3 regions of the Pantoea sp. CFCC18177 genome follow, and region 2 is predicted to be linked to each of the others. Evidence: predicted binding sites of a transcription regulator. Region 2 holds the regulator's gene; each other region holds the start of a gene.
What was found. The regulator Fur, encoded in region 2, represses iron uptake genes when iron is present. The targets are predictions, from matches to a motif close to ATAATAATGAGAACNACTATCAA.
Positions count from the first base shown of each region.

Region 1: the regulator Fur is predicted to act here: its motif matches at 5,737-5,759, upstream of fhuA (ferrichrome porin FhuA).
Region 3: the regulator Fur is predicted to act here: its motif matches at 5,721-5,743, upstream of exbB (tol-pal system-associated acyl-CoA thioesterase).

Region 1 covers NZ_JBNBPL010000006.1:186,162-196,408, reverse strand. Annotated here, with positions in the region: gene fhuB (Fe(3+)-hydroxamate ABC transporter permease FhuB) at 1-1,706, opposite strand, end outside; gene fhuD (Fe(3+)-hydroxamate ABC transporter substrate-binding protein FhuD) at 1,706-2,584, opposite strand; gene fhuC (Fe3+-hydroxamate ABC transporter ATP-binding protein FhuC) at 2,594-3,388, opposite strand; gene fhuA (ferrichrome porin FhuA) at 3,499-5,700, opposite strand; gene mrcB (bifunctional glycosyl transferase/transpeptidase) at 5,914-8,445, opposite strand; gene hrpB (ATP-dependent helicase HrpB) at 8,669-10,247, opposite strand, start outside.
Region 2 covers NZ_JBNBPL010000010.1:53,546-63,792, forward strand. Annotated here, with positions in the region: gene ACPUC8_RS12490 (YbgA family protein) at 1-315, opposite strand, end outside; gene ACPUC8_RS12495 (DUF2517 family protein) at 466-666, opposite strand; gene kdpE (two-component system response regulator KdpE) at 912-1,586, shown strand; gene pgm (phosphoglucomutase (alpha-D-glucose-1,6-bisphosphate-dependent)) at 1,626-3,266, opposite strand; gene seqA (replication initiation negative regulator SeqA) at 3,292-3,831, opposite strand; gene ybfF (esterase) at 4,080-4,844, shown strand; gene ybfE (LexA regulated protein) at 5,013-5,288, shown strand; gene fldA (flavodoxin FldA) at 5,426-5,956, shown strand; gene fur (ferric iron uptake transcriptional regulator) at 6,314-6,763, shown strand; gene ACPUC8_RS12535 (hypothetical protein) at 6,825-7,220, opposite strand; gene glnS (glutamine--tRNA ligase) at 7,581-9,248, opposite strand; gene nagE (N-acetylglucosamine-specific PTS transporter subunit IIBC) at 9,400-10,247, opposite strand, start outside.
Region 3 covers NZ_JBNBPL010000039.1:10,354-20,600, reverse strand. Annotated here, with positions in the region: gene ACPUC8_RS24965 (fimbria/pilus outer membrane usher protein) at 1-1,976, shown strand, start outside; gene ACPUC8_RS24960 (Csu type fimbrial protein) at 1,973-2,938, shown strand; gene ACPUC8_RS24955 (MFS transporter) at 2,972-4,294, opposite strand; gene exbD (TonB system transport protein ExbD) at 4,477-4,899, opposite strand; gene exbB (tol-pal system-associated acyl-CoA thioesterase) at 4,905-5,633, opposite strand; gene metC (cystathionine beta-lyase) at 5,894-7,084, shown strand; gene ACPUC8_RS24935 (DedA family protein) at 7,190-7,849, shown strand; gene ACPUC8_RS24930 (AraC family transcriptional regulator) at 7,932-8,840, opposite strand; gene dkgA (2,5-didehydrogluconate reductase DkgA) at 9,047-9,874, shown strand; gene ftsP (cell division protein FtsP) at 9,965-10,247, opposite strand, start outside.

The DNA of each region.
Region 1 (10,247 bases), on a different contig from region 2:
AGGCTCAATCGCGATCCCGTTAACGCCATGCCTGCCGACCGTGCCGTGGCACTGCCCAGCGGCAGCAGCGTTAGCCAGCGGCTGGCCAGAGGTGCCAGAGCAATCAAAATCATCCCCACTACCGCGCTTTGTACCGCCTGCTCAAGACTGATGTTGTAGGTCGAGCCTGAAATCCATGTCAGCAAGCCACTCATACGTGGATCACCGCTGGCCATCAGCACCATTAACAGGGTGACAAAGGCACTGTTCAGCGCCATGCCCGCCAGCAGCATACGTTCGGGCGAGAAGCCACCTCGACTGGCCACCAGCATGATGATCAGCAGCGTCAGGGCGGCTCCCAACGCACCTGCAGGCAGCAACCACGCCACCGCATCACCGGGCACAAAGAACATCATCACCACGGCACCGCATGCTGCCCCTGAGCTAATGCCTAACACTTCCGGGCTCGCCATTGGGTTACCGGTGAGACGCTGAATCAACGCGCCCGCCACGCCCAGCATCATCCCGACTACCAGCGCGGCCAGCACGCGCGGCACACGCCACGGCAGCAGCTGATGCAACATCTCGCCGCTGACCCACGTCCAGCTGTGCGCATCGCGGCCAAACGTCAGAGCGACAGCGCCCAACAGCGCCAGCATCGCCACGCCAAACAGACACCAGCGCACGACGTTTTGCCGCTCCGCCGGGACCTTATCCCCCATGTTCATCGCCGGGGGGACTGAACCGGTGCGCAAGCGCGGCAACAACCACAGCAGAATCGGCACGCCAATCAGCGCCGTCGCAGTGCCAGTTGAAACCTCACGCCAGTGGCTGGTGAGCCACAGCACACACTGATCGGCCAACCACAGCAGCAGCGCACCAATCAGTGGTGCGAGTAGCATGCGGCTTAACAAGCGACGGCCTCCCAGCATTTTCGCCAGCAGCGGGGCAAACAGACCGATAAAGCCAATGATGCCCGCCACATTTACCAGCTGCGCACTGAGCAGAATCGCCAGTGCCAGCGCACCGATACGCGCCGCTGACAGTGCCAGGCCAAGATTTTTCGCCACGCCATCGTCCAGCCCCATCAGGGTCAATGGACGTAACAGCGCCAGCGCCACCACAAAGGCCAGCAGCAGGCGCGGCCACAACATTGCCACGTTGTGCCCATCCATCTGATTCAACGCGCCCGTGCTCCACAAGAACATGTTCAGCAGCTGATCATGATTGAAGATGGCAAAGATTTGATTCACTGAACCGGCATAGAGGCTGAGCACCAGCCCGGCAAGGATCAGCGTCACAGGTGACAAACGTTTTCCCCACGCGACACCAAACACCAGCACACCGACCAGCACCGCACCGCCCATCGCCGCAAATTGTTGCGTCAGTTCCCCACCCGGCAGATGCCAAAGCGTGGCGACGGTGATGCCCAGCTGTGCGCCCGACGACACGCCAAGCGTGGTGGGTTCCGCCAGCGGATTACGCAGCACCTGCTGGAACAGCAAGCCCGCTAAGCCGAGGCCCGCCCCGACCAGCAGCGCCAGCGCAAGACGCGATAGCAGACTGTGGTGAAACACCACTTGCTGGATATTGTTGATGTCTGGCGCAATGATCGCCTGTGTCCACTGTGCCGTTGGCAGTGCTTCACTCAGGTTGATATAGGTTAACGCCAGTGCCAGTAAACACAGGCTACTCAGCAGCGCGACAGGAAAAAGACGATGGCGCATCATTGCGACTCCAGCGCGTGTTCCAGCACGCGAATAAACTTCAGCGCCGAATAGGTCGCGCCGTAATACCACACTGCAGGCACGCGCTGGAAACGGCCAGCACGGATAAACGGCAGCGCCTGCCACAGCGCCGTTTTCATCACGCGCTGCATATCGCGGTCGTTATCGTGATCGAAGCAAATGACCTGCACGTCGCCCACGTTAGCCAAACGTTCAAGCCCGACTACCGCGCTGCCCCAGAAGTTGGTTTCACCGTGCCAGGCGTTGGTCAGGCCAAGGATCTCCATCACTTCCAGGAACAGGCTATTGGCGCCAAAGGTAATGGCGTGACGGCTGTCCATCAGTGACATCAATAATATCGGGCGACTCGCCCAGGGTTTAAGACGCTCACGCGCCGCCGCGAGCTGCTCATCGAGGTACTGCAGATGCTGCACCGCTTGCTCTTCTCGCCCCAGTCGTGCGCCCAGTGCATGCAACGAATTGCGCGCCGTGGTTAACGGTTTACCGTCACCGCTATTGAGATCAAAACCCATAGTGGGCGCAATGCGTTGCAGCTTATCCAGCGCCGGACCGTAGCCGTTGGAATGCAAAATCAGTGAAGGTTGCAGCTGCGTCATCAACTCCAGATTGGGTTCGGTACGCAAGCCAAGATCGATGGTGTTAGCGGGCAGCTGCGGCTCGCCCACCCAAATCCTGTAGTTACGCACATCGGCCACACCCAGCGGTGCCACGCCGAGCGCCATCATCAATTCAACGGGTAACCATTCCAGCGCCAGAATCCTTTGCAGATCGGGCTGAGACGCGTGCAAGGGCGCTACATTCATCAGGGGCGAAAGTGCCAGCGCCGTCAGTAAGCGACGACGGGAAATGTCAAACATGGCGAGGCCTCAGTAAACGAAACTGACGGGCGCACCGCCCTGGGGATGAGGCAAAATGCCCATCGGAATCCCGTAGATATTGCCCAGCACATCGGCCTGCATAATCACCTCGGGTCCACCCTCAGCAATCATCTCACCGCCGCGCAATGCCACCAGACGATCGCAGTAACGTGCTGCCATGTTGATGTCGTGCAGTACCGCGATCACCGTTAACCCGCGCTCACGGCTCAGGCGCTGAATCAATGCCAGCACATCAACCTGATGGGCGATATCCAGCGCAGAGGTGGGTTCATCCAGCAGCAGACAACGGCTATTTTGCGCCACCAACATCGCTAACCAGGCACGCTGACGCTCGCCGCCAGACAGGCTGTCCACCAGCCGTCCCGCGAAAGGTTTCAACCCCACCAGCGTAATCGCCTCTTCCACGCGGTCACGGTCTTCCTGGCCATAACGCCCCAGCGCGCCATGCCAGGGATAACGACCAATCGCCACCAGTTCGCGCACCGTCATGCCTTCCGCAGCAGGTAACTGTTGCGGTAAATACGCCACCTGACGCGCAAAATCTTTGCTGCCCCAGTGATCGACCGCCTCGTCATTCAACAGCACCCGGCCTTCACTCGCTGCATGATGACGCCCAAGCATTTTCAACAGCGTGGATTTACCCGAACCGTTATGACCAATCAGCGCCGTGACTTTGCCCGGTGCGAAGGTCAGCGAGAGGGGCTGCAACAGCGTGCGCCCAGGCACGCGAAAGCTGACGTTATCCAGCGTGAAGGTGGTTTCTGCGTGGTGCGGATGCTGCATGGTAATCCCTGGTTGATTAATTCATTGCACATCGAATTCTGTAGAGGCGGCCCATGAGCCGCCTCTTGGTACGTCTGAGGGCGACCTGAAGGCCCCCCTAACTCTTGTGGTTAGAAACGGAAGGTCGCCGTACCGACGATCTGACGCTCAGCGCCCCAGTAGCAAGCGTAATCACGATAGCAGCTGGCAACGTATTCACGGTCGAACAGGTTGTTGATGTTCACACCCACGGTTGAACCCGGCAGGCCGAAACGACCGAGGTCATATTTTAGCGCTGCGTCCACTGTGGTGTAACTCGCCACCGCAAAGTTCTGATTGGCGTTATCTCCGCTTGCGTACAAGCCTTGGCTTTCACCGACATAACGCACACCTGCACCCAAGGTCACACCAGACAATGCGGTTTCATGGAAGGTGTAGTCACCCCATAACGATGCCATATGCTTCGGCACCTGCACCGGCGTTCTGCCTTTAAGCACTGTATCTTCGGTGTATTCCGCATCGGTGTAAGTGTAAGACGCCGTCATGTTGATGTTGGCGTTCAAGGCCGCTTTCGCTTCCAGCTCAACACCGCGCGAACGAATTTCACCGCTCTGTACGCTGAAGTTAATATTGTTCGGGTCTGGCGTCAGGTTCTTGGTTTTCGTCAGCTGATAGATCGCCCCCGTAATCACAATTGGACGATCTTTCGGAACGTATTTCACCCCAGCTTCATACTGCTTCGCACGGGAAGGGTCGAAGGTTTCACCGCTGGCGGTGGTACCCGCCGTTGGGATAAACGATTCGCTGTAGCTGAAGTACGGCGCAATACCGTTATCAAAGACGTAGTTCAAGCCGCCACGCCAGGTAAAGGCCTGGTCATGGTTCTTCTCTTCGGTGTTGCCATTGCGATTCAGTGCTGAAGTCATCGCATAATCGTAACGACCACCTAAAGTCAGCACCCAGCGGTTCCACTCCATTTGATCTTGAGTGTAGAGACCGGTTTGCTCTTGACGATTCAGATACTGATAAGGGAATGGCGTGCCAATGATGGCATCGTTACCGTACTGAGGATTAATCGCACTGATTGGGGAGGCTGAGCCAAATGCCGCATCAATATCATTACGGGTGCGCTGATAATCCACCCCCATCAGCAGAGTATGGTCCACCGCACCGGTGCCAAATTTAGCCTGTGCCTGAGTATCTACCGCAAATTGATTCAGTTTCTCATCAGAAACCGCTGAACCACGGGTAATTTCATTAGTCGCGGAGTTAAAGCCATTACCGTAAATACTGCGATAATTGGTTCTTAAATCCGCATAGCGCAGGTTTTGGCGCACTGTCCAGGTGTCGTTAAAGCTGTGCTCGAAGTTGTAGCCCACCATTTTGGTATTACGCGAGATCTTGTTGCTGTCTTCGCCTTCATCAAAATTGGTCGGCAACTTATAGCTGCTGCCATCCGGACGCGTGATCCCTACAACGGTGCCCTGACGTGGCAGCCAGCCGTAATAACCGGTTTCAGGCTCGTTCTGGAAGTAGGTCAGCAGGTCAAAACGGGTATTGGCATCTGGGCGCCAGCTGAACGAAGGCGCGATGGTGTAACGCTTCTCTTTGTTCATCTCCTGCTGCGCATCGGCGCTGCGGGCTAAGCCGGTCAGTCGATAGCTGTAAACGCCGTCATCATCCAGCGAACCACCAAAATCAAAACCGGTTGAGAACAGGTTGTCGGTGCCCATCTGGAACTGCACTTCGCGCAGCGTTTCCTGCGTGGGTCGCTTGCTCACCAGCGACACCACGCCGCCTGGGTTACTTTTGCCATACAGAACAGAAACCGGACCACGCAGCAGCTCGGCGCGCTCCAGGAAGTAAGGATCGATAGCGAACTCAGAGTAGTTATCACCCTGCAATTTCAGGCCATCAAGATATTGGTTGGTGTTGGTTTCACTGAAGCCACGAATCGACAGTGCATCGATTACATCAGAGCTGCCACGGTTGCCGGTCAACACACCAGGCGTGTAGTTGAACGCACCTTTAACGCTGGTGACGGCATGCATTGCCATCTCTTCCTGCGTCACCACCGACACAGACTGCGGGTTCTTCTCAATCGGGGTATCGGTTTTGGTGCCGGTCGCACTGTGTTTGGCGGCAATGGTCGGTGCCGGGCCCCACGCGCTTTCCTGCGCGACGGTGTTACCGCCATTGGCAGTGACCACCACGGTATCTTCTGCCACCGCCTGTGCGCTCAGCGTGCCCAGTGTTAAAGAAATCAATAAAGCGAGCGGACGACGGGAAGTCGCAGCACGTGCAGAACAAGGATTGGAATTTCGCGCATTCATAAAAGGATCTCTCAAAAAAGGGAACAATGCAGGCGAATGAAAACGAGAATGATTATTAGACGCACGGATTTTAGGCGAAGTCCGGCAAGATCCGCAAGATGTAATGCCTGATGGCGGTGCGTTTGCGACCAGATCGTGCATGTCCATGATCGCGATTAATAAATCGCAGACACGAAAAAGGGCGCCGAAGCGCCCTGTGGTTTATACAGCTAACTACTTGCTGCCAAACATATCCTTGATCCAACCCGCTACGCCGTCAGCGTCTTTCTGCTCATCCTGCGGCTGTTGCTGTGGTTGCTGCTGTTGTTGCTGCTGGACCTGTTGCTGTTGAATTTGCTGTTGCTGCTGTTGGCAAAGCGCATTGGCATCCAGTGTCCACACCGGCATTGAACGCCAGGTGCTGCTGCCCGAACCGCAAACAAAGTTACCGGCAGAATCGACGTTCATCTGCGTGATATCTTCTGGCGGGGTCAGCTGCAGTGGCATCGGTGCCTGGTTATCGAGATAGCGACGATAAATCTGCATCGCACCGCTCGCACCATACAGCTTCGAGCTTTGGTTGTTGTCGCGGCCCACCCACGTGATCGCCACTTCTTTGCCATCGATACCAGCAAACCAGCTGTCGATCAGGTCATTGGTGGTACCGGTTTTCCCGGCCAGATGAGCATTCGGGTAACGCGCACCAATCGCCCGCGCCGTACCGTGATCCACCACCTGCTGCATCCCGTACAAGGTCAGATACGCCGCCTGCGCTGGCTCGACACGCTGGGCCTGCGGGAAGCTCTGATACAACACCGTGCCATCTTCTGCGATCACCGAACGCACCGCTGACAGATCGGCACGGTTACCGCCGCTGGCAATCGACTGGAACGCCTGAGCCGCTTCAATCGGCGTCAGGTTCAGCGCACCCAGCAACATCGCTGGCACCGGGTTGAGCTGATCTTTGCCCACGCCCAGCTTGGTCCAGGTATCGACAACCGAAGCCAGCCCCAGCGTCATCCCCAGGTTTACGGTCGGGACGTTCATTGAGTTAGTGAGCGCATCCACCAGCATCACTTTTCCGCTGAAACGCTTATCGTCATTCATCGGCTTCCAGACAGAACCGTTTGGCTGCTTCAGCGCAATCGGTTCATCCGCCAGCCAGGTGTTGAGACGATAGCTGTTCGGCTGACTCAACGCGGTAAGATAGGTGGCTGGCTTAGCCAGTGAACCAATCGAGCGTCGCGCCTGCAGTGCACGGTTGTATCCAGCAAACTGCGGATCGGCACCACCGACCATGGCGCGCACTTCGCCGCTGAAGCGGTCCACTACCACCATCGCCGTTTCCAGATCCTTCAGACCGCGCTGTTTTTTCAGCGCTGGAATACCTTCTTCCACCGCTTTTTCAGCCGCATCCTGTGAGATCGGATCCAGCGTGGTGAAGATCTTCACGCCGGACATATCTTTCACTTTATCGCCCAGTTTGGCCTGCAGTTCGTTGCGTACCATCTGCATAAACGCAGGCTGAGGGGTGATGACTCCACCTTTCGGCTGCACCCCCAGCGGACGTGCCGAGAGCATGTCGTACAGCTCCTGGTCGATGACGTTCTGCTGTTGCAGCAGGCGCAGTACCAGATTACGACGCTCCAGCGCCAGTTTCGGGTTGCGCCACGGGTTATACAGCGAAGCCCCTTTCACCATGCCGACCAGCATCGCCTGCTGATCGAGGCTCAGTTCATCCACCGGACGCCCGAAGTAGTACAGACTCGCCAGCGGGAAGCCACGGATCTGATCGTTACCCGCCTGGCCGAGGTAAACCTCGTTGAGGTAAAGCTCAAGGATGCGATCTTTGCTGTAACGCGCATCCATAATCACGGCCATGTAGGCTTCACGCGCTTTACGCCACAGTGAACGCTCATTGGTCAGGAACAGGTTTTTCACCAGCTGTTGCGTCAAGGTACTGCCGCCCTGCACCGCTTTACCCGCCGTGATGTTGGCGAGGAACGCGCGGCCAATCGAGTAAGGGCTGATGCCATCATGCTCGTAGAAGTGGCGGTCTTCGGTGGCAATCAGCGTGCTGACCAGCAAATCAGGGAAGCCCGCGCGCGGCACAAACAGGCGCTGCTCACCGTTCGGTGACTGCAACATGGTGATCAAACGCGGATCGAGGCGGAAGAAGCCAAAATCACGTCCGGTATCAAGGTTTTTAATCTCGCTCAGTTCGTTATTGCTGAACGTCAGACGCGCATTGATCTGCCCCTCTTTGCTGTCCGGGAAATCAAACGGACGACGCAGCAGGTCAATGGTATTGCCTTTAACACTGAACTCACCCGGACGGGTAATGCGCGACACTTCGCGATACTGCGTGCCTTCCAGCAGCGCAATCATCTCTTTTTTGTCGTACGACATCCCCGGTTCAAGGCTTACCATACGGCCGTAAACGGCGGCAGGCAGTTGCCACACTTTACCGTCGATGCGGCTGCGGATTTCTGAGTCGAGATAGACGCCCCAGGCAGCCATCACCACAACAAAGACCAGGAAGAGCTTGATCAGCCAGCCTAACCAACGACGTTTGCCGCGTGGCGGACGTTTTCCTTTACCTTTACCTTTTGCTGGCACCGGCGCACTCTCCTCATCATCTTCGTCAAAATCGTCCTGATCGATATCATCATCAAGTTCCCTGCGGCGACCCCGACGCGCAGTGCTGCGCGGCGGCTTTGGCGCTTTTCCTTTACGCCCAATAGGTTCGCGATCGTTCCCAGACATGCTTTTATTCTCCAGGCATAGCTACGGCTGCGGCCGTTACTCTATATACTTCATACTTCGATTTGCAGGTGCGTTGGCTGCTCTCGCTCACCCGAATCACTTAAATAAGTAAGCTCATCGGGATTCTCTCGTTTACCGCCTTCCTGCAAATCGAATTATTTAGTCTACAACTGCTTTCTCGTGCTGCGCATGGCAGAACCCTCTGAATTCGATCCACAGAGTGTCACGATGAAAATTTCTTGGTTCGCCTTGTCGGCAAGGCGTTGGCCGGATCGTCGGGCCAGAGATGTTTGGGATAGCGCCCTTTCATCTCTTTCTGCACCTCAGGCCAGGCACCTCGCCAGAACGCCGCGAGATCACGGGTGATCTGCAACGGACGCTGTGCCGGTGAAAGCAACTCCAGTACCAGCGGAATACGCCCTTCGGCCACCGCGGGATTTTGTGCCTCACCAAACATCTCCTGAATGCGCACTGCCAGCGCAGGGGGTTTATCCAGCGCGTAACGGATGGGCAGGCGACTTCCGGTCGGCACAGTGTAATGAGTTGGCAGCACAGTATCCAGCCGCTGACGTTGTGACCATGTCAGCAAATGTAATAATGCACTGACAAGACTGACGCTTTGCAGGCTTTTGAGATCGCGCACCGCACTCATCTCCGGCAGCAGCCAACGCTCAAGTGAATCGAGTAGCGTTTCGTCGTCCAGCTGCGGCCACGCCTCTTCAGGCAGCCATTCAGCCGCACAGTATAAGCGCAGACGCAGCTGTTCCGCTTCCGGTGTCCAGCCGAGTACTGAGAGCCCTTTTTCGCGGATCCAGCGCAGCATCGCCGGATGTAAAATATCCGCTTCCGGACGCGCCTGCGGTTGCGCTTTTAGGACCAGCGAACCCACGAGTTCACGCTTCCACGCACGCAGTGTGCCCTTCTCTTCGTCCCATTCCACATCAATACGTTGTGTCACCAGGGCCGGGCATTGCTGGCGCAGCTGCGCCATATCCACTGGCAGCGCCATCAGGATGCGCGCATCGGCGGCGCTGGCACCTTGCAACAGCGTAGGGGCAATCAGCCATTCATTACGACTCAGGCCATCCTGTTCATCCAGCATCGCGCCAAGGCCGTTAGCCAGTTGATAGCGGGCACTGTCGCCGCGACGCAGCGCCAGGCGGTCGGCAAACCCCGCCACCAGTAACGCCGGAAACAGATCGGGATTGACCTTGCCACCGCTGGCATTCAGCCGTTGCTGCCACTGACGTGCGCGGCGCTGCCAGTGCGGCTGTGGTCGATTGAGCGCATCTCGCAGATCGGCGCTGCCACTGCGTGGGGGATCTTCCAGAATCGCGACCAGCAAGGCCGCACTGGCAATCGCATCACTGTCTTGCGCGGCACTTAATATCGCGGTCAAGCACGGATCGCTGCCCAGCGCCGCCATTTTTCTTCCACGCGCATTCAGTTTGTCGCCTTCCAGCGCGCCTAAGTGGGTCAGCAACGCACTGGCCGCGCGTAGGCTGCGCACGGGCGGCGCATCCAGCCAACGCAGTTGCGACGCATCCTGGCAGCCCCACTGCAGTAAATTGATGTGCAACGCGGCGAGATCGCTGTTAAGTATTTCCGGCTCACTTTGTGCGGCGGCACGCATCGCTTGCTCTTGCGGCAATAAATGCAGGCAGATACCCGGTTCAAGACGACCGGCACGTCCGGCGCGCTGCGTCATGGAGGCCTGGCTAATGCGCTGTGTTTGCAGCCGCGTGACGCCGCTGCGCACGTCGAACTGCGCCGAGCGTTCAAGTGCGCTATCCACCACTAAC
Region 2 (10,247 bases):
GGCGCAAAGAATGTAGCCACACAGATGATGCAGAGATTTCACTCGTTCGGCAGACCAACGCTGCATCTCATCCGTGACTTCCTGGCCGCCATCTTTGCTAAAGCACAGGTGGATTTGCTCATCCGACTCTTTAACCAGTCGCAGGGCTGGACGTGGCGTCGGCAGACCAATCGCCATCTCTGGGCAGACCGGCTCAAAACGGATGAAAGGTGTCAACTCGTCGGTTGCAAAAGCGAAACGCTTGTGGCCACCGTCAAACCGGACCTTATCCCCGAGCAGGCAAGCACTGATACCAACAGGAATTTTTTCGCTCATACTTGTACAACCTCCAAAATCTTGTAGAGGTTTTAAGTGTAGCCGAAATAGACGCTGATAACAGCGGGGACATAAGCCGGAAATGAAAAATTCGGATAAAAAAACCCGGTACTTCGCAACAAGTCCCGGGTTATTGTCGAGGCAGCGCGATTACCAGTAGATACCGGCAGCCGCTTCAGACTGCGCCAGCCAGACGGGCATGGTGCTGGTTTTGCACCATACACGGTGCAGATAACTGTAAAAACGCGCACGATCCTGGCGGAACAGCATCACCGGCAGCGCGAGTAAACCGCCCAATACCACCAGCACGCGGCGCAGTACGATTTTATAGAGTGGATATGCCTGATACATCTTTGCCCCCTCGTGATTATTTTTGTGTTAAATGTGATCTGCCTCAGATATTACCCTTGTTTGTGTAATTTTACTACTCATCCGACCACTTATTTTGATCTTTTTTTGCACTAATCAGGCTTACCTGAAAGTTAGTTACAAAGATGTAAAACTATCGATCGCTTAAGGTTATAAATATCAGCGCGGACGTGGTGTCAGATTCTTGATAAAGTGCCGTGTTAACTTTACCTGTGGCAGGAGTCAGCGTGACGACCATCTTGATTGTTGAAGATGAAAAGGAGATCCGCCGTTTCGTGCGCCTGGCGCTGGAGAGCGAGGGCCTGAAAATTGTGGAAGCGGAGCAATTACAGCGTGGACTGATTGAAGCCGCGACGCGCAAGCCGGACCTGGTGATCCTCGATCTTGGTCTGCCCGATGGGGATGGCAATGACTTTATCCGCGAAGTGCGCCAGTGGAGCAGCATGCCGGTGATTGTGCTGTCTGCACGCAGTGATGAGCAGGATAAAATTGATGCGCTGGATGCGGGTGCCGATGACTATCTGACCAAACCGTTTGGCATTGGTGAATTGCTGGCGCGCGTGCGGGTTGCATTGCGTCGTCATCAAAGCAGCCAACCTGAACCGGTAGTGAAATTTGGCGAAGTGAGTGTGGATCTGGCAGCACGGCGTGTGCTGCGCAATGAAAAGGAGATTCATCTGACGCCAACAGAGTTTCGCTTGCTGAGTTTATTAGTGAATAACGCGGGCAAAGTGCTGACGCAGCGGCAACTGCTGAATCAGGTGTGGGGGCCAAATGCGGTGGAGCACAGCCATTATCTGCGCATCTATATGGGTCATCTGCGCCAAAAGCTGGAATCGAACCCGACCCAACCCAGCCATTTGATCACTGAAACCGGAATCGGTTACCGCTTCATGCCATAAAAAAAGGCCGCTTAGCGGCCTTTTCATTTCTGTCAGTCATTACGCGTTTTTCAGCACTTCACTGACAATCTCCACCGCTTCTTTCTCGATCTGCTGGCGATGCTCAGCGCCGAGGAAGCTTTCACAGTAGATTTTGTAGGCATCTTCAGTGCCTGACGGACGTGCGGCAAACCAGCCGTTTTCCGTCATCACTTTCAGGCCGCCAATGGATGCACCGTTACCCGGCGCAGCCGTCAGACGTGCAGTGATCGGATCGCCTGCCAGCGTGTCCGCGCTGACCATCTCAGGTGACAGCTTAGACAGTGCCGCTTTCTGCGCTGAAGTCGCAGGCGCCTGAAGACGGTTATAGCTTGGCGCACCAAAGCGCTCTGCCAGCTCGTCATAGTGCTGCTGCGGATTCTTACCGGTCACGGCCGTAATTTCTGCCGCCAGCAGGCACAGAATGATGCCGTCTTTATCGGTTGACCAGGCGGAGCCATCGAAGCGCAGGAAGGAAGCACCCGCACTCTCTTCGCCACCGAAACCGAAGCTGCCATCAAACAGGCCATCAACAAACCATTTGAAGCCAACCGGCACTTCAACCAGTTTGCGACCGATGTCGTTTACCACGCGGTCAATCATCGCGCTGGACACCAGGGTTTTACCCACTGCCACATCTTTGCCCCATTGCGGGCGATGCTGGAACAGGTAGTTGATCGCGACAGCCAGATAGTGGTTAGGATTCATCAGGCCAGCAGGCGTGACGATACCGTGGCGGTCATAATCCGGGTCGTTGCCAAATGCCAAATCAAACTTATCTTTGTATGCCAGCAGACCAGCCATCGCACACTCTGACGAACAGTCCATGCGCACCACGCCATCTTTATCCAGATGCATAAAGCGGAAGGTCTGATCGACAGCATCGTTAACAATGGTCAAATCCAGCTTGTAATGCTCAGCAATGCGCTGCCAGTAGGCAATGCCCGAACCACCGAGTGGATCAACGCCAATTTTCAGGCCTGCTTTCTGGATAGCCGGGAAATCGATAACCTGAGCCAGCCCTTCAACGTAAGGTTGAATCAGATCCTGCTCCACGATATGACCACTCGCCCATGCCTGATCCAGCGGCAGACGCTTCACATCTTTCAACTCGCCTTTGATCAGTTGGTTAGCCCGATCTTCCACCACTTTGGTGACATTGGTATCAGCCGGTCCACCGTTTGGTGGGTTGTACTTGATGCCACCGTCTTCTGGCGGGTTATGTGAAGGCGTGATCACGATACCATCGGCCTGCGCGCCACCACGCTTGTTGTGCTCAAGAATGGCATTGGAGATCGCAGGCGTTGGCGTGTAGCCATTCTCTTGCTGCACAATGACGTCCACGCCGTTGGCCGCCAGCACTTCCAGCACCGACAAAATTGCCGGTTCAGACAGTGCGTGGGTATCTTTACCCACGTAGCAAGGACCGGTGATGCCATTCTTTTTGCGCTCTTCAGCGATCGCTTGCGCAATCGCCAGAATGTGCACTTCGTTGAAGCTGTGACGTCCCGCGCTGCCGCGGTGGCCGGAGGTGCCAAATTTCACCGCATGGTCCGGGTTCGCCGCATCTGGCTTCAGGACGTAATACTGCGAGGTTAATTGTGCAACGTTAATCAAATCGCTCTGCTGGGCGGGTTGCCCGGCACGGGGGTGATTGGCCATTGGCGCTTCTCCCTGACGCTTCGGTTTAAATGGTGCCGCGAACTTTCTCTGTCAGTTCCTGAGGGAACTGCATAGCCAGCATGATGTGTTCAACCATGCTGCATTTGCGACCTGTATTGGTATTGGTGATCACCCAGTACGGCGTGCCGGGAACATGCTTCGGCTTAGTATGGGTGCCATTTTGCAACAGCGTGTGCTCATCACCCGCAAAGTAAACGCGCGTGCGGCCCTGCAGCGAGGCAGTAGCATCAGCAAAAGCTGCCGGATCAAGACGATAGAGCGTTGACAGTACCAGCATAAAGCGATTAACCGCCTTATTCTGCTCAGCATACTCATCGGAAAGCAGCAGTTCACGCACGGCACGCACGCGATCCTGAGGACGCGCGTCGTTACGCGCAGGCTGCGCTTCCTTGACTGTCGCACTGGCGGCAGGTGCGGCGGGCGCACTCTGGCCTGCAGTGAACTTCAGCATGCGGCGCAAAATATCGGAGGCGCTTTCACCAATGTGCTGCGTGTGGCTGGCAATATAACGGTAGAGTTCTTCGTCAACTTCAATCGTTTTCATCTTATTCCGTACAATTCTGGCAAATGACAGAACCACGCATTGTTGCAACGGCCTTAGCAAAATCCAGTCGTGCAAAATGTGAGCGGGCTCTAACATAAGGATTATAAAGTTAAATCCGTAGCAGCCGATAGCGCTGGCATCGTTTCAGGGCAAAAGTCGGAATATGCCCTAATGCCTGGCCGGCTGGCTCCTGGACAGGTGAATCCATGATAACCTATGCCAAGGTCACAACCGTAAGAACTTTAGCCATGATTTTGAACGCCCGTCTGCAAACTGAACAATCTTCGCCTGATGCCACACCGATTCTGTTAATTCATGGCCTTTTTGGCAGCCTCGATAACCTGGGTGTACTGGCACGCGGAGTGCGCGATGCACGCCCAACGCTGCAAGTTGATGTGCGTAACCATGGGTTATCCGAACGCAGCGAGATCATGAATTATGCCGCGATGGCGCAAGACATCGTTGACACACTGGATGCTCACCAGATTGAACGTGCCAGCGTGATTGGCCATTCGATGGGCGGAAAGATCGCCATGGCATTGAGTGCCGTGGCACCGGAACGCATCGAGAAGATGGTGTTGATCGATATCGCCCCGGTTGATTACCAAACGCGCCGTCACGATGAAATCTTTGCCGCGATTCGTGCCGTGACCGCCGCAGGCGTGACGCGTCGGAGTGAAGCCGCAGAAGTGATGCGCCAGTACATCAACGAAGAGGGAGTCATTCAGTTCATCCTGAAATCGTTTGCCGAGGGGGAATGGCGCTTTAATGTCCCTGTCCTGTGGGATAACTACACCACGATTTCTGGTTGGGAAGCCATCCCTGCCTGGCCCCACCCGGCACTGTTTATTCGTGGTGGTGATTCGCCTTATCTGGACAATCAGCATCGCGATGCGCTGCTGCGTCAGTTCCCGCAGGCCCATGCACATGTGATCAGCGGTGCCGGTCACTGGGTGCACGCGGAAAAACCTGATGCGGTTTTGCGCGCGGTTCGTCGCTTTTTTAACCTGTAAAAGCAAAAGCTTGCTGTTAGCGGTTTAGGGTTGGCGTCACGGATGGCGCTGGAGTATGATGTCGCGCTAAAAATTTGCCGCGGATGATTTTTTCGCCGCGGTCGGGCCGATAATGTATAAATCGCGCAGCGCCTTTCCGCCGTTCGCGCCCACTCAGTTTCACAAATCATGGCAAAAGAACAGACAGACCGTACCACGCTCGATCTTTTTGCAGACGAGCGGCGTCCCGGTCGACCAAAAACCAGTCTGCTGACGCGTGACGAACAGTTACGTATCAACAAACGTAACCAGCTCAAGCGCGATAAAGTGCGTGGGCTGCGTCGTGTTGAGCTAAAGATGTCCAGCGAAGCTGTTGACGCACTTAACACCTTGGCCGATCAACAAAACATCAGTCGCAGCGAATTGATTGAACAAATGCTGCTGGCGCAACTCAAACTGTCTTAGCGTGTGCAGACCGCACACAGGAACACAAAGTTAAGGCTTTACACGTTCCGCGCTTTTCACTGGTCTGCTATCATTCGCTTAAATGTGCAGTCAACTGACTTACTTTCACAATCAGGATTTAAGAGGTTATCTAACCCATGGCAATCGTAGGCATTTTCTTCGGCAGCGATACCGGCAACACTGAAAACATTGCAAAAATGATCCAGAAACAACTGGGTAAAGATGTCGCCGAAGTGCATGACATTGCCAAGAGCACCAAAGAAGATCTCGCAGCGTTCGATATCCTGCTGCTGGGCATTCCGACCTGGTATTACGGCGAAGCACAGTGTGACTGGGATGATTTCTTCCCAACCCTGGAAGAGATTGATTTCAATGGCAAACTGGTTGCGCTGTTTGGTTGTGGTGACCAGGAAGATTATGCTGAGTACTTCTGCGACGCAATGGGCACCATTCGTGACATTATTGAACCAAACGGTGCCGTTATTGTTGGGCACTGGCCAACGGAAGGTTATCACTTCGAAGCTTCGAAGGGCCTGGCAGACGACAAACACTTCCTGGGTCTGGCGATTGACGAAGACCGTCAGCCTGAACTGACCAACGAACGTGTTGATGCATGGGTTAAGCAGATTTTCGATGAGCTGCAACTAAAAGAGATCATCGAAGCCTGATCCCCTTCCCTACCCGATGTGAGCGGTGTCTCACATCGGAACAAAGGAATCTCCTATGAAAATAATAGCGACGGTTTTTTAACTTTTCCCCGCAAATCTGTAGAATACCCGCAATGGTCATCCGCTTATTCCTCGCTCTTTAGAATGAGGCTGAGTGAAATGGAAACCCAAACCACTACGTTTCTCAATGGCATAAGCGATGTTTATCCTTACAGCTTTTGTTGATTTTACGCGACGCCTTGGTTTTCATTTCACTGCTTGGGTTCTATAATGAGACGCAAATGAGAATATGCGTGACCTAAACATTCAAGGCCTTTGAGCCGTAAGTGACTCGCAAAGTAACAGGACAATATCCGCATGACTGACAACAACTCCGCATTGAAGAAGGCTGGCCTGAAAGTCACTCTCCCAAGATTGAAAATTTTGGAAGTGCTTCAGGGACCAGGACCAGAGTCCCACCATGTCAGTGCGGAAGATTTGTACAAGCGCCTGATTGATATGGGCGAAGAGATTGGTCTGGCAACGGTATATCGCGTTCTTAACCAGTTTGATGACGCAGGTATCGTCACCCGTCATAACTTCGAAGGCGGTAAATCCGTATTCGAACTTACCCAGCAACATCACCACGATCATTTGATCTGCCTGGATTGTGGCAAAGTGATTGAATTTAGCGACGAATCAATTGAAACGCGTCAGCGTGAAATTGCGACTCGCCATGGCATTAAACTCAGCAACCACAGCCTGTACCTTTATGGTCACTGTGCGCTGGGAGACTGCCGCGAAGACGACACGCTCCACGACAAGTAATGACGTGTGCTATGCAATATAAAAAAACCGGTGCTCGTCACCGGTTTTTTTATGCCTGCAATCAGGCAACAAAGGTTTCGTGGAGATAGCGCCAGCGTGGAATGGTGGTGCTGCAGTCCAACACCGCCAGCGAAATGCGGGTCTGGTTAGTCCCGTTCATCATCTGTAATTCACGATACTGAATGGTAATCTCATTGCTTTGCTGAGAAATGATGGCATGTTCGCTGGTGGCGATTCGCATCCCCTCACGCTGACCGTGCAACTGACGAAACAGTGTTTCAGTCGCGTTCAGGTCCAGTTCTTTGCCATGTGGTGTGACCATTTTGAATTCTGGATGAAAGTGCGACAGAAGCAGTTCCATGCTGTCATCGCTGCCCTCTGCTTGATTGAAAATACGTTCAATCAGCTGATGCAAAACCACCACACTGTGTTTAGCTTCCAACGCGAGACTTGTCATTTTTTTTCCTTTGATAACCCGCAGAGCCCTGTCTGAGAGCGGATAGCCTACCTGAAAAAAAGTTTTTGACACTCGCTAATGGGTTAATTTTACTAAAGTCAGAATTGTCGCAATAACAGCCAACAAGCAGATTTCACGGCCCGCAGCATAAATGGTTGCAGGAGGTGAATTACAGGCAATAAAAAAGGGCGATTGCTCGCCCTTAGATGATCATATTGTGCTATACCCGTCATACTTCAAGCCGCAGGTGCGTTGGCTGCCTTCATTCACCCCAGTCACATACTGGTGTATGCTCCCGGGGATTCGTTCAGTTGCCGCCTTCCTGCAACGCGAATTATTTTGGGTATATCGCAAACATGATTACTCGCCGATTTTGGCAAAGGTATCACGTAGCCCGACAGTGCGGTTGAACACCAGTTTACCCGGCTGCGAATAGACGCTATCCGCACAGAAATAGCCTTCACGTTCAAACTGATACGGCGCAGTTACCGAAGCAGTACGCAAACCAGACTCGACAAAGCCCTGTTTGATTTCCAGTGAATTCGGGTTAATGGTGGTCAGGAAGTCCTCTGCCGCTGCCGGATTTGGCACGCTGAACAGACGATCATAAAGACGGAACTCAGCAGGCAGCGCGTGAATCGCTGACACCCAATGAATCACCCCTTTCACCTTGCGACCATCTGCAGGATCTTTGCTCAGCGTGTCGACATCACAGGTTGCATAGATGCAGGTGATGTTACCCTCTTCATCTTTTGCCACACGCTCAGCGCGGATCACATAAGCATTACGCAGACGCACTTCTTTACCCAGCACCAGACGCTTGTACTGCTTGTTGGCTTCTTCGCGGAAGTCAGCACGATCGATCCACACTTCGCGGCTGAACGACACTTCGCGGGTTCCCATCTCCGGCTTATTCGGATGATTAGGCATAGTCAGCGTTTCTTCATGGCCTGCTGGCAGATTCTCGATCACCACTTTCAGTGGATCAAGAACCGCCATGGCACGTGGTGCGTTCTCATTGAGATCGTCACGAATGCAAGATTCCAGCGAGGCCATCTCAACGATGTTGTCCTGCTTGGTGACACCGATACGACGACAGAATTCGCGAATGGACGCAGCGCTGTAGCCACGGCGGCGCAGACCTGAAACGGTCAGCATGCGTGGGTCATCCCAGCCTTCAACCACTTTCTCGGTAACCAGTTGCGTCAGCTTACGCTTCGACATCACCGCATATTCCAGATTCAGGCGCGAGAATTCGTACTGACGCGGATGCTGAGGAATGGTGATGTTGTCCAGTACCCAGTCGTACAAACGACGGTTGTCCTGGAACTCCAGGGTGCAGAGCGAGTGCGTAATGCCTTCGATGGCATCAGAGATGCAGTGAGTAAAGTCGTACATCGGGTAGATGCACCACTTATCACCGGTCTGGTGGTGGTCGGCAAACTTAATGCGATACAACACCGGATCGCGCATCACGATAAAGCTGGACGCCATGTCGATTTTTGCGCGCAGGCAAGCTTTACCCTCTTCGAAGCCGCCATCACGCATTTTCTGGAACAGCGCTAAGTTCTCTTCCACGCTGCGATCGCGATACGGGCTGTTTTTACCCGGTGCGGTCAGCGTGCCGCGGTATTCACGGATCTCATCCGCTGACAGTTCGTCAACGTAAGCCAGACCTTTATTGATCAGCTCAACCGCGTAGTTAAACAATTGGTCAAAGTAGTCTGAGGAGTAACGAATGTCTCCGCTCCAGTCAAAGCCCAGCCATTGCACATCACGCTTGATGGATTCAACGAACTCCAGGTCCTCTTTAACCGGGTTAGTGTCGTCAAAACGCAGGTTGCACTGTCCTTGATAATCTTGCGCGATACCAAAGTTCAGGCAGATAGATTTCGCATGGCCAATATGCAGGTAACCATTGGGCTCAGGCGGGAAACGGGTATGCACACTGCTGTGCTTACCGCTCGCCAAATCTTCGTCGATAATCTGACGAATAAAGTTCGTTGGGCGGGCTTCAGCCTCACTCATCTCAAAATCCTCAAAACAATAGCGGGTGATTTGTACCACGAAGTAACGGAGTATGATCCACAAAGCGCAGGAGGGAAACAACCGTTTGTTGGTCGTTTTAAAACAAAAAAGGCAGGAATTGCTTCCTGCCTTCTGGCTAAATCACAAGGACTTAGTTTTTCACTTCATACAATGGCGTTACGCCCGCGACAACAGAACCGCTTGCCAGCAGATTCAGACCGGCGAAATCATCGCTGTTGCTCACGACTACCGGACTGATCATTGAGCGTGCATTGGCGTTGAGGAAGTCCAGATCCATTTCCAGAATCGGCTGACCCGCCGTCACCGTTGCGCCCTCCTCCACCAAACGTGTGAAGCCTTTGCCTTCCAGCGCGACGGTATCCAGACCCATGTGCACCACGATTTCGACACCATTCGCTGCTTCCAGACAGAAGGCGTGGTTAGTATTGAAGATTTTCACCACGGTACCGGCAATCGGTGCCACGACAGTTTTATCGGTTGGCTTGATGGCCAGGCCGTCACCCACGGCTTTGCTGGCGAAGGCTTCATCTGGCACTGCATCCAGCGCAACGATTTCACCACTTACCGGCGCAACCAGCGTGGCAATCACGGCTTTCTCGCTATTAAGCACCGCCTGAGGTTTAGCCGCAACCGGAGCTGCTGCTGCAGCAGGCGCCGCAGTGGCCGCTACCGGGCCTTTACTCAGCACGGTTTTCATCGCGCTGGCGATGCTTTCTGCCTGCGTACCGACAATCACCTGCACACTCTGTTTGTTCAGACGAATCACACCGGAAGCGCCCAGACGTTTCGCTACACCTTCATTGACCTGTGCTGAATCTTTCACGTTCAGACGCAGACGGGTGATGCAGGCATCGATGTTGGTCAGGTTTTCAGAACCGCCAACGGCAGCAATATAGCGACGCGCCAGTGATTCGGTTTGGCTCTCGCCGCTACCGCTGTGATCAACGTTCACATCGTAGCCATCGGTTTCATCGCCCG
Region 3 (10,247 bases), on a different contig from region 2:
ATAACGCAGGTTCGCGCCTCTCCAGCTGGAACGAGTTGCGCTTCTTCGGCCCCGTGGGACAGTTCTCCACCAACGGGGTTTACACCCAGCAGCTTGAAGGTGGCGTGAGCGGTCAGCAAGAAGGCTACATCCGCTACGACACTTGGTTCAGTAACGAAGATGAAAATGATGCCATCAGCTGGCGCGCCGGGGATTTGGTCACTGACGCGCTAAGCTGGAGCAACAGCGTGCGTCTCGGCGGGATTCAGATCGCGCGTGATTTTAGCGTGCGCCCTGATCTGGTGACCTATCCCCTGCCCGCATTTTCTGGCCAGGCTGCCGTTCCCTCGTCGGTTGATCTGTTTATCAACGGCTATCGCAGCACCCAGGCCAATGTGCAACCGGGCCCGTGGTCGCTGACCAATGTCCCGTTTGTTAATGGCGCGGGCGATGCGGTGATCACCACTACCGATGCCGTGGGACGCCAGGTGACGACCACGCTGCCGTTTTATGTTTCCAGCAGTTTGTTGCGTCAGGGCTTATCCGATTACTCCTTCTCTGCCGGTGCGATTCGTGAAAACTACGGTCTGCAAAACTTCGATTACGGGGCGGCAGCCGCCAGCGGGTCTTATCGTTATGGCTTAACCGACTGGCTGACATTAGAGAGCCATGCCGAGGGCAGCGACAGCGTGGCGATGGGGGGAGCCGGAGGATTAGTGAAGATTGGCAGTTGGGGCGTGGTGAACGGTGCACTGGCGCAGAGCCAGATGGAGGGTAAACCGGGCACGCAATACAGCTGGGGCTATCAGTACAACAACAGCTGGTTCAGTTTAGGGACGCAACACACGCTGCGAACGGCTGATTTCGGCAACCTGGCGTTGGTGGGCAGCCGTGGTGACAGCGCCAATACCAGCTACTCGCTGGCACGGCGCAGTGCGCAATATACTGCCAGCGTCTCCCTCAACCAATACGGCAGCCTTGGTCTGGCTTACTTTGATATCGCTGGCGGGTCTGGCGACCGCACCCGCCTGTGGAACCTGTCGTGGAGTAAGAATCTGTGGGGCAACAGCAGCCTGTATATCTCGGCCAGCCGCGATCAGGAGCAAGGCGACTGGAGCGGCGCGATCTCCCTCGTCATTCCCTTCGGTGAGCAGAGCAGCGCTTCTGTCAGCTATGAGCGTGATCAACAAGGCCGCAATAACCAGCGCGTCTACGTTTCACGCGCCATGCCAACGGACGGCGGGTTTGCTTACGATGCTGCGTGGGCCAATCAGGGCGGCGATAGCGGAGATTATCGCCAGGCGAGCCTGCGCTATCGCAATAACAAAATTGATACCTCTGCCGGTTTCTATGGGGATAACGACAACACCACGCAGTGGGCAGATTTAACGGGATCACTGGTGCTGATGGATAATCGCGTCTTCGCCGCCAACGATATCAACGATGCCTTTGTGGTGGTGAAAACCGATTATCCGGATGTGACGGTGCGCTATGAGAACCAGTCAATGGGACGCACCGATAAAGAGGGCTATTTGCTGGTGCCCTCGATCAGCAGTTATTACGGTGCGAAATACGATCTCGATACCCTGGATTTACCCGCTGACCGAACCGCGCCCAAAGTGGAACAACGCTTCGCGGTGAAACGGAAAAGCGGTTACCTGCTTCACTTCCCGGTCGAGCGTCTGCGTGCTGCCAGCGTGGTGCTCCACGACAGCGACGGTCAGCCGATCCCTATCTCCAGCCAGGTTTTACGTCCCAGCCAGGCGACCGAATATGTCGGCTGGGACGGGATTGTCTGGATGGAGAATCTCAGCGGTGATAACCCCATTCACGTGGTCACACCGGATGGCCGCACATGCGATACCACACTGACCATTGAGGGTGGCCAGCCCAAAGCGCTGCAAACCTACGGACCGCTCACCTGTGCTCTGCCCCCGCCGCCGCCAGGATCAGCAATCAGTTCGGCGAATAATTCACAGTCAGGGATTTCACCATGAGAAAGCTACTTTTGTTGCTGGCGCTGTTTATTCTGCCGGGTACCAGCTACGCGCTGTGTAGCTTATCGGCACCGACGGCGACCTTTGGCTCTGTTACCACCTTTGCCGTCGGCTCAACCGCGCAAAGCACTTCAACCATCACCAACGTTAACTGTGGTTCAGGCACCTTGTCGCTGCTGGGCACCGATAATGTGGCCTACACCTTTACCACCTCAACCTATCTGAGTGGCACGCGCGCAGCGTTGAAAACCGACAGTACCGGCACCGATACTATCCCGTTTCAGATATGCATCGACAGCGCCTGCGCCACTGAACTGCAGCAGGGTGGGAAATATACCTGGAGTTCTTCGCTACTGCTGGGTTTGGGGAACAGCCTGAACTTCAACATTCCACTCTATTTCCGCACCGTACCGGGACAGGTGGTGGCGGCGGGCAGTTACACCACGATGGTGACGATAACCGTCAGCTACACGGTATGTGCGGGCCTCAACGTAGCGGGGATATGCGTTGGCACCGTGCAAACCAGTACCGGCACAGCCATGACGTTTGCGGTTAACCTGGTCCTTACGAACGACTGCACCACCATCACCGCACCCAACGTCAGTTTTGGCAGTGCGCCGCTGGTCGGCAGTTTCTCTACCGTGCAGCAAACCATCAACGTGGTGTGTTCTAAAGGCAGTACCTTCACGGTGGGACTGAGCAACGGCAGTTATTACAGCGGTACGACACGCCAGATGGCGAGCGGCACAAACCGGCTGGCCTATGACATCTATAAAGGAACCACCACCACGACTCGCTGGGGACCCACGGGCACCGATCGCTGGAGTAGCGCAAGCGCGACATCGCTGAACAGCGATCTCATTACGCGCAATTTTACCTACACGGCACAAATCCTGACCACGCAGAATACGCCTGCCGCAGGCAGCTATACCGATAGTGTGGTGGTGGATTTATCGTTTTAGAGGGGTAAAGGCGGCCCTAAGGCCGCCCAAATCTTACAAGGATGCACTCACCGGCGAACCGCTGTGGCGTGCCTGATACTGTTTCACCATACGGCCAATCAACAGCGTACCGACCAATCCGCATACCGCGGCAAACGACAGCCAGACGCCGGGCATCGCTTTATCTCCGGTGGCATGGATCAGATAACTGGAAACGGCTGGCGTGAAACCGCCAAACAGGGCTGTTGCCAGGCTGTAAGCCAGCGAGAAACCTGATGCACGCACTTCCGCTGGCATGATTTCAGCCAGATACACCACCATCGCACCGTTATAGCTGGCATACAGGAAAGACAACCACAGTTCGGCTTCCACAAGATGCGCAAAACTCGGTGAACCCACTAACCAGTGCAGTACCGGCCAGGTCGTCAGGATCATCAGAATGGTAAAGGTGATTAGCAAGGGACGACGGCCAATCCGATCCGAGAGAGACCCCATCACCGGCAACCAGATAAGGTTGGAGATGCCAACAAACAGCGTCACCATAAAGCTCTGCTCATCACTCATCATCAACACGGTTTTGCCAAAGGTCGGGGTGAACGCGGTGATCATGTAGAACATCACTGTGGTGGTCACCACCATCAGCATCCCCGCCAGCACCAGAGCCCAGTTCTGCCCCACCGAGCGCATAATCTGGCCCATCGAAGGGTGATGCTTACGCTGGCTAAACGCCTCGGTCTCTTCCAGCATGCGACGGATCCAGAACAGGAACGGCACAATCATACAACCGACCACAAACGGAATACGCCAGCCCCATTCGGTGACCGCATCTTTCGCCAGCAGATGGTTCAGGCCAAGACCCAGCAGTGCAGCAAAGATCACCGCCACTTGCTGGCTGCCAGACTGCCAGCTGACATAAAAGCCCTTGCGCCCTTTTGGCGCGACTTCGGCCAGATAAACGGACACACCGCCTAACTCGACACCCGCGGAGAAGCCTTGCAGCAGACGCCCCAGCAAAATCAGAATCGGCGCGGCGGCCCCCAGGGTGGCATAACCTGGCACCAGGGCAATCGTCAGCGTACCCAGCGCCATCAGCCCCAGCGTCAATAAAAGCCCTTTGCGGCGACCGTGATGGTCAATGTAAGCACCGAGAATAATCGCGCCGAGGGGGCGCATCAGGAAGCCTGCACCGAAAGTCATCAAAGTGAGCATCAGTGAGGCGAAAGGGTCATCTCCGGGGAAAAAGGTTTTGGCAATCGCCGTTGCGTAATAACCAAATACCATGAAATCGTACATTTCAAGGAAATTACCGCTGGTGACACTAAAGATGGTTTTGGCACCGCCTTGCGATGGCTTTTGTAAAGACTGGCTCGCACTCATATTGATCTTCCTGGGGTTTTTCTTCCGTTTTAACCGGATACGCCAGGAATAGATGTGATCTGCTTCACCATTGCAGTTTACAAAAGTGAGACCAAAAGTAACAAGAAATTAACATTGCTATAGCGAGGCAAATAAAAAGGGCCGCTGTAAATAGCGGCCCTTAGGGTGGTGAGAGCGGTGAATTATTTCTTCACGGTCTCCATACCCATCAATCCAATCTTCAGATAACCCGCTTCTCGCAGTTGATCCATCACGCTCATCAGCGTTTCGTAATCCACTGACTTATCAGCCTGGAAGAAGATGGTGGTCTCTTTGTTGCCTTCGGTTTGTGCCGTCAGCGCATTCACCAGGGTTTCTTTGGTGACCGCATCATTACCGATGTAAATCTGCTTATCTTCTTTGATCGACAGATAGACCGGTTTTTCCGGACGCGGTTGCGGTGCGCTGGTGGAAGCAGGCAGGTTAACGCGCACATCCACCGTGGCTAATGGCGCGGCGACCATAAAGATGATCAGCAGAACCAACATAACGTCGATAAACGGCGTCACGTTGATTTCATGCATTTCGCCGTCGCCTACCGAGTCATCGTTTAAACGCATCGCCATAATACTTATCCTACGCGCAGTTTCTGTGCCGCCGCTGGACGGGTCGCTTCTTTTGCGGTATCCACGTTACCGAGGTCCAGATCGCGGCTTTGCAGCAGCATCACCTGAGCGGCCACATCACCCAATGAGGCTTTGTAGCTGGCAATCATGCGGGCGAAAACGTTGTAAATCACCACCGCAGGGATAGCAGCAACCAGACCAATGGCGGTGGCCAGCAGCGCTTCTGCGATGCCCGGCGCCACAACGGCGAGGTTCGTCGTCTGCGTTTTAGCGATACCGATAAAGCTGTTCATGATGCCCCACACGGTACCAAACAGACCGATAAATGGCGCAACAGAACCGATAGTGGCGAGGAAGCCATTACCACGACCGGCATGACGGCTGAATGCCGCAACGCGACGGTCAAGGCGGAAGCTGGTGCGCTCCTTGATACCATCAAGATCGTCGGCACCCGCTGAGAGTTCCAGCTCGTTTTGTGCATCATTCAGCAGCACAGCACTGTGGCTATTACTTTTAAAGCTTTCGGCGGCGCGGTAAGCATCATCAAGCGATCGTGCTTCGCCCAGTGCCTGCTGTTCGCGTTTCAGGCGACGTTTCGCCCCGCTCAGCTCAGCAAACTTGCCGAAGAAAATCGCCCAGGTGACAACTGAGGCCAGTAACAGGCCAATCATCACAATTTTTACCACGATATCGGCATGCTGATACATGCCCCAAACGGAGAGGTCCGTTTGCATCAAATCACTGGCTACCACGCTGCGTCTCCAACTTCTGTTGCACAGTTCACGATTGAAGCGCGGATCATAGCAAAAAAATTGACCGAAGTGATAGTAGTTCTCATTACTATTTACAATCCAAAAGTGCCTTGTAATTCCACAATTTGCCCATTGTTTTACAGAATACTGGCACCACTCTGATATTCCGTAATCTGGATCAACCCAGTGCGACATTTCGTGGTAACGTGGATGTTTTGCGGTAAGTGTCAGGAAAGGCAGTGATGGCAACGAATAAAATTGATACCACGCTGGTTAGCGCGGGACGCAGCAAACGTTACACTCAGGGCTCAGTTAACAGCGTGATTCAACGCGCCTCGTCACTGGTTTTTGACACCGTTGCTGACAAAAAACGTGCGACCGCAGGTCGTGCATCCGGTGAGCTTTTTTATGGCCGTCGCGGCACGCTCACCCACTTCTCGTTCCAGGACGCCATGACGGAACTGGAGGGCGGCGCAGGCTGTGCGCTTTATCCTTGCGGTGCAGCGGCGGTGTCGAACGCGATTCTTTCTTTTGTTGAAGCAGGCGATCACATTCTGGTCAGCGGCGCGGTGTATGAACCCACGCAGGATTTCTGCTCAAAAATCCTCAGTAAGCTGAACGTCTCCACCACCTATTTTGATCACTGCATTGGCAGCGAAATCGGTGAATTAGTCCAGCCGAATACGCGCGTGGTGTTCCTTGAGTCGCCCGCGTCCATCACCATGGAAGTGCAGGATATCCCGGCCATCGTGGCGGCGGTGCGGGCTAAAGCGCCAGACGCGATCATCATGATCGATAATACCTGGGCAGCGGGCGTCTTGTTTAACGCCTTGGAGCATGGCATCGATATCTCTATTCAGGCGGGCACCAAATACATTATTGGCCACAGCGATGCGATGATCGGTACTGCCGTTGCAAATGAACGTTGCTGGCCGCAGCTGCGTGAGAATTCGTACCTGATGGGCCAGATGGTAGATGCCGATACCGCCTACATGGCCAGCCGCGGATTGCGCACGCTGGGTACGCGCCTGCGCCAGCATGAAGAGAGCGGTTTGCAGGTGGCAGAATGGCTGGCTGCACAGCCAGAAGTGGCGCGCGTGAATCACCCCGCGTTAGCGCAATGCAAAGGGCATGAGTTCTGGCAGCGTGATTTCAACGGCAGCAGCGGACTCTTCTCTTTTATCCTGCATGAAAAGCTGAGCCGCGAGCAGTTGGCGAACTATCTCGACCATTTCCACCACTTCAGCATGGCCTATTCCTGGGGCGGTTATGAATCATTGATTCTGGCCAACCAGCCGGAAGAACTGGCAGAAATTCGCCCAGCTGGCGGCGTGGACTTCACCGGAACGCTGGTGCGGTTGCACATCGGTCTTGAGCATGTCGATGACCTGTTAGATGACCTGAAAGCCGGCTTTGCCCGCTTAAAGCAGTAAAAAGATAAACAAAACCTAAACCGTTCTGTGTGGCATCGGTGAGATCAACGAATACGATGCCACAGAACGTTAAAATAGAATCCTTGTGACTCGATGGGATAGCAGATGGGTGTTTTACATGAGATTGTCCACGCGCTCTGGCATCAGGATTTTGCCGCGCTGGCCAATCCAGATGTCGTGTGGGTTGTCTACGGCGTGATGTTTTTGACGCTGTTTCTGGAAAACGGTTTGTTGCCGGCCTCTTTCTTGCCGGGCGACAGCCTGCTGCTGCTCGCGGGTGCCATGATTGCCAAAGGCGTGATGGATTTCGTGCCAACTATGGTGATTCTGACCACCGCCGCCAGCCTCGGCTGCTGGCTGAGTTATCTGCAAGGCCGCTGGCTCGGGAATACCCGGTTGGTGAAAAGCTGGTTAATGCACCTCCCCGCGCAATACCACCAGCGGGCGTGGAACCTGTTTAACCGTCATGGGTTGATGGCGCTGCTGGTCGGTCGTTTCCTGGCGTTTGTACGCACTTTGCTGCCTACCATGGCGGGCATCTCTGGCTTACAGAACGGTCGCTTCCAGCTGTTCAACTGGCTGAGTGGCGCATTGTGGGTCGGCATTGTGGTGGCCATGGGTTATGGCATCAGTCAGGTGCCGTTTATCAAGCGCCATGAAGACCAGGTGATGGCCGTGCTGATGGTGCTACCGATGGTGCTGCTGTGTGTCGGGCTGGCTGGCAGCATTGTGGTGATTTGGAAAAAGCGCCGCCAGAAAGCGTAAATAAACGCTGTCATGTATTTGGTCGCTATCAATGGCGACCAAACAAGGTTTTGTAGGGTGCGCATTTATGCGCACCTGTCATTCACGCGGCGTCAAACGGTAACGTGAGTCGCACGCGGCTGGCCTCTTCTCCCGGCGTTACGCCGAAATAGCGTTTAAACTCCCGCGAAAACTGCGAAGGGCTCTCGTAACCGACGCGCACCGCTGCCGCACTGGCTTTCATGCCATCCTGCAACATCATTAATCGCGCCTGATGCAGGCGATAGCGCTTCAGGTATTGCAGCGGCGAGGTTTGCGTTACCGCTTTAAAGTTGTGATGAAATGCCGACACGCTCATGTTCACTTCCGCCGCCAGCATCTCTACGCTCAGGCTTTCTGAGAAATGGTTTTCGATGCGGCGCAACGCGCGCGCAATCTGACTGAATTGTGTCTGACGATTCACCAGCGACAGCAGTGCGCCGCCAATCGGCCCGGTTAGCACATAGTAAATAATCTCACGCACCAGCTGCGGACCCAACACACGCGCATCACGCGGTTTGTTCATCACATCCAACAAGCGTTCGGCTGCACAGAGCATCTCCTCGCTCATAAAAGCCGAATGGATGCCCGAGGTATGCAGCTGCGGCTGAAACTGCTCATCATCGCCAATATCCATCAGCAGATCCTGCAGACTGGCCGTATCCACGCTCAGACACATGCCCGCCAGCGGCTCTTCTAACGTTGCTTCGGTTTCACACTCCACCGGCAACGGTACGGTCAGCATCAGATATTTGGTGGCATCGTAGTGGAACACCGTGCTGCCGAGATAGCCGGTTTTACGTCCCTGGAACAGAATCACAATGCCGGGTTGGTACATCATCGGCGTGCGCGGCAGCGTTTCACAGGCATAGATCAGCTTGACGTTATCAACCGCGCACAACGGTTGCCGGGCATCATTCATTAACGCAATCACTCGCTGCGCCAGCTGGCGGCAAAGGGCATCATTCGGCATGGTTTTCTCTCTGGCAGCAAAAATCCAGTGTGCCGCAATGCTGCTTAAAGCTCCACCACTCTGGAGAATCAGGCAAGATTCTGGCAGAAATGACCAGGGCAAAACGGCGGTTTGATTGCCACAATGATCTCCTCGGTTAAGTTTGTTGACTAGACTTAACCACAGCGCTTTTAACGGTAAGTCACTGCGACAGATAAGGAGCAACTATGGCAGAGCAACCCATTATTAAACTGCACGACGGCAATATGATGCCTCAGCTTGGACTCGGCGTATGGCAGGCTAGCATTGAGGATGCCCGCAATGCGATTGTGGAAGCGTTAAAAGTGGGTTATCGCTCCATCGATACCGCCGCTATTTACAAAAACGAGGAAGCAGTCGGGCAGGCGCTGCAGGATACCGACGTGGCGCGTGAAGATATTTTCATTACCACCAAGTTGTGGAATGACGACCAGCAAAGCTGGCAGGCGGCGATGGAAACCAGCCTGAAGAAATTGCAGCTGGAGAGCGTCGACCTCTACCTGATGCACTGGCCGTGCCCAGAGAAAGATCACTATGTTGAAGCCTGGAAAGGCTTAATTGAGCTGCAAAAACAGGGCTTAACCAAAAGTATCGGCGTCTGTAATTTCCACGAAGCACACCTCAAACGTTTGATCGATGAGACCGGGGTTTCACCGGTGGTGAATCAGATTGAACTACACCCGATGCTGCAACAGCGCACCCTGCATGCCTGGGATGCAATGCATCACATTCAAACAGAATCCTGGAGTCCACTGGCGCAAGGCGGTAAAGGCGTGTTCGATCAGGAGATCATCCGCGATTTAGCCAAAAAGTATGGCAAGACCCCGGCGCAGATCGTGATTCGCTGGCATCTGGATAGCGGACTGGTAGTGATCCCTAAATCCGTTACGCCAGAACGCATTCGCGAAAACTTCCAGGTGTTTGATTTCAGGTTGGAAAAAACGGAGATCAGCGAGATTACCAAGCTGGATAGCGGCAATCGTTTGGGGCCAGACCCGGAGAAGTTTAACGGGTAGGATTATGCGGCTCAGTAGCGGTCGCCATGAATGGCGACCCTACGCGTTTGTCGCGGGATTGTAGCGTGCGCATTGATGCGCACTTTTACTTTAAGGAACTGAGTTCACCTGCAACTGCCCTGCCGTACCGCGATCCGCCAACTCCAGCGTCTGGCTGTAGTAGACAAACGGGAAGTGATCCGAAGAACTCTGCGGGAAGCTCACCAACAGCTCCACGTCGCCATCGACCCACACGGTATCTTTCCAGCCACGATCCTCGCCCATCGGTTGCGCGCCGTTGACATTCTTAATCAAGAACATCACACCCTGAATATGCAGCGACTGCGGACGATCGGCGTGGATAATCCAGCGTTCAAAGGTGCCCTGCTGCACG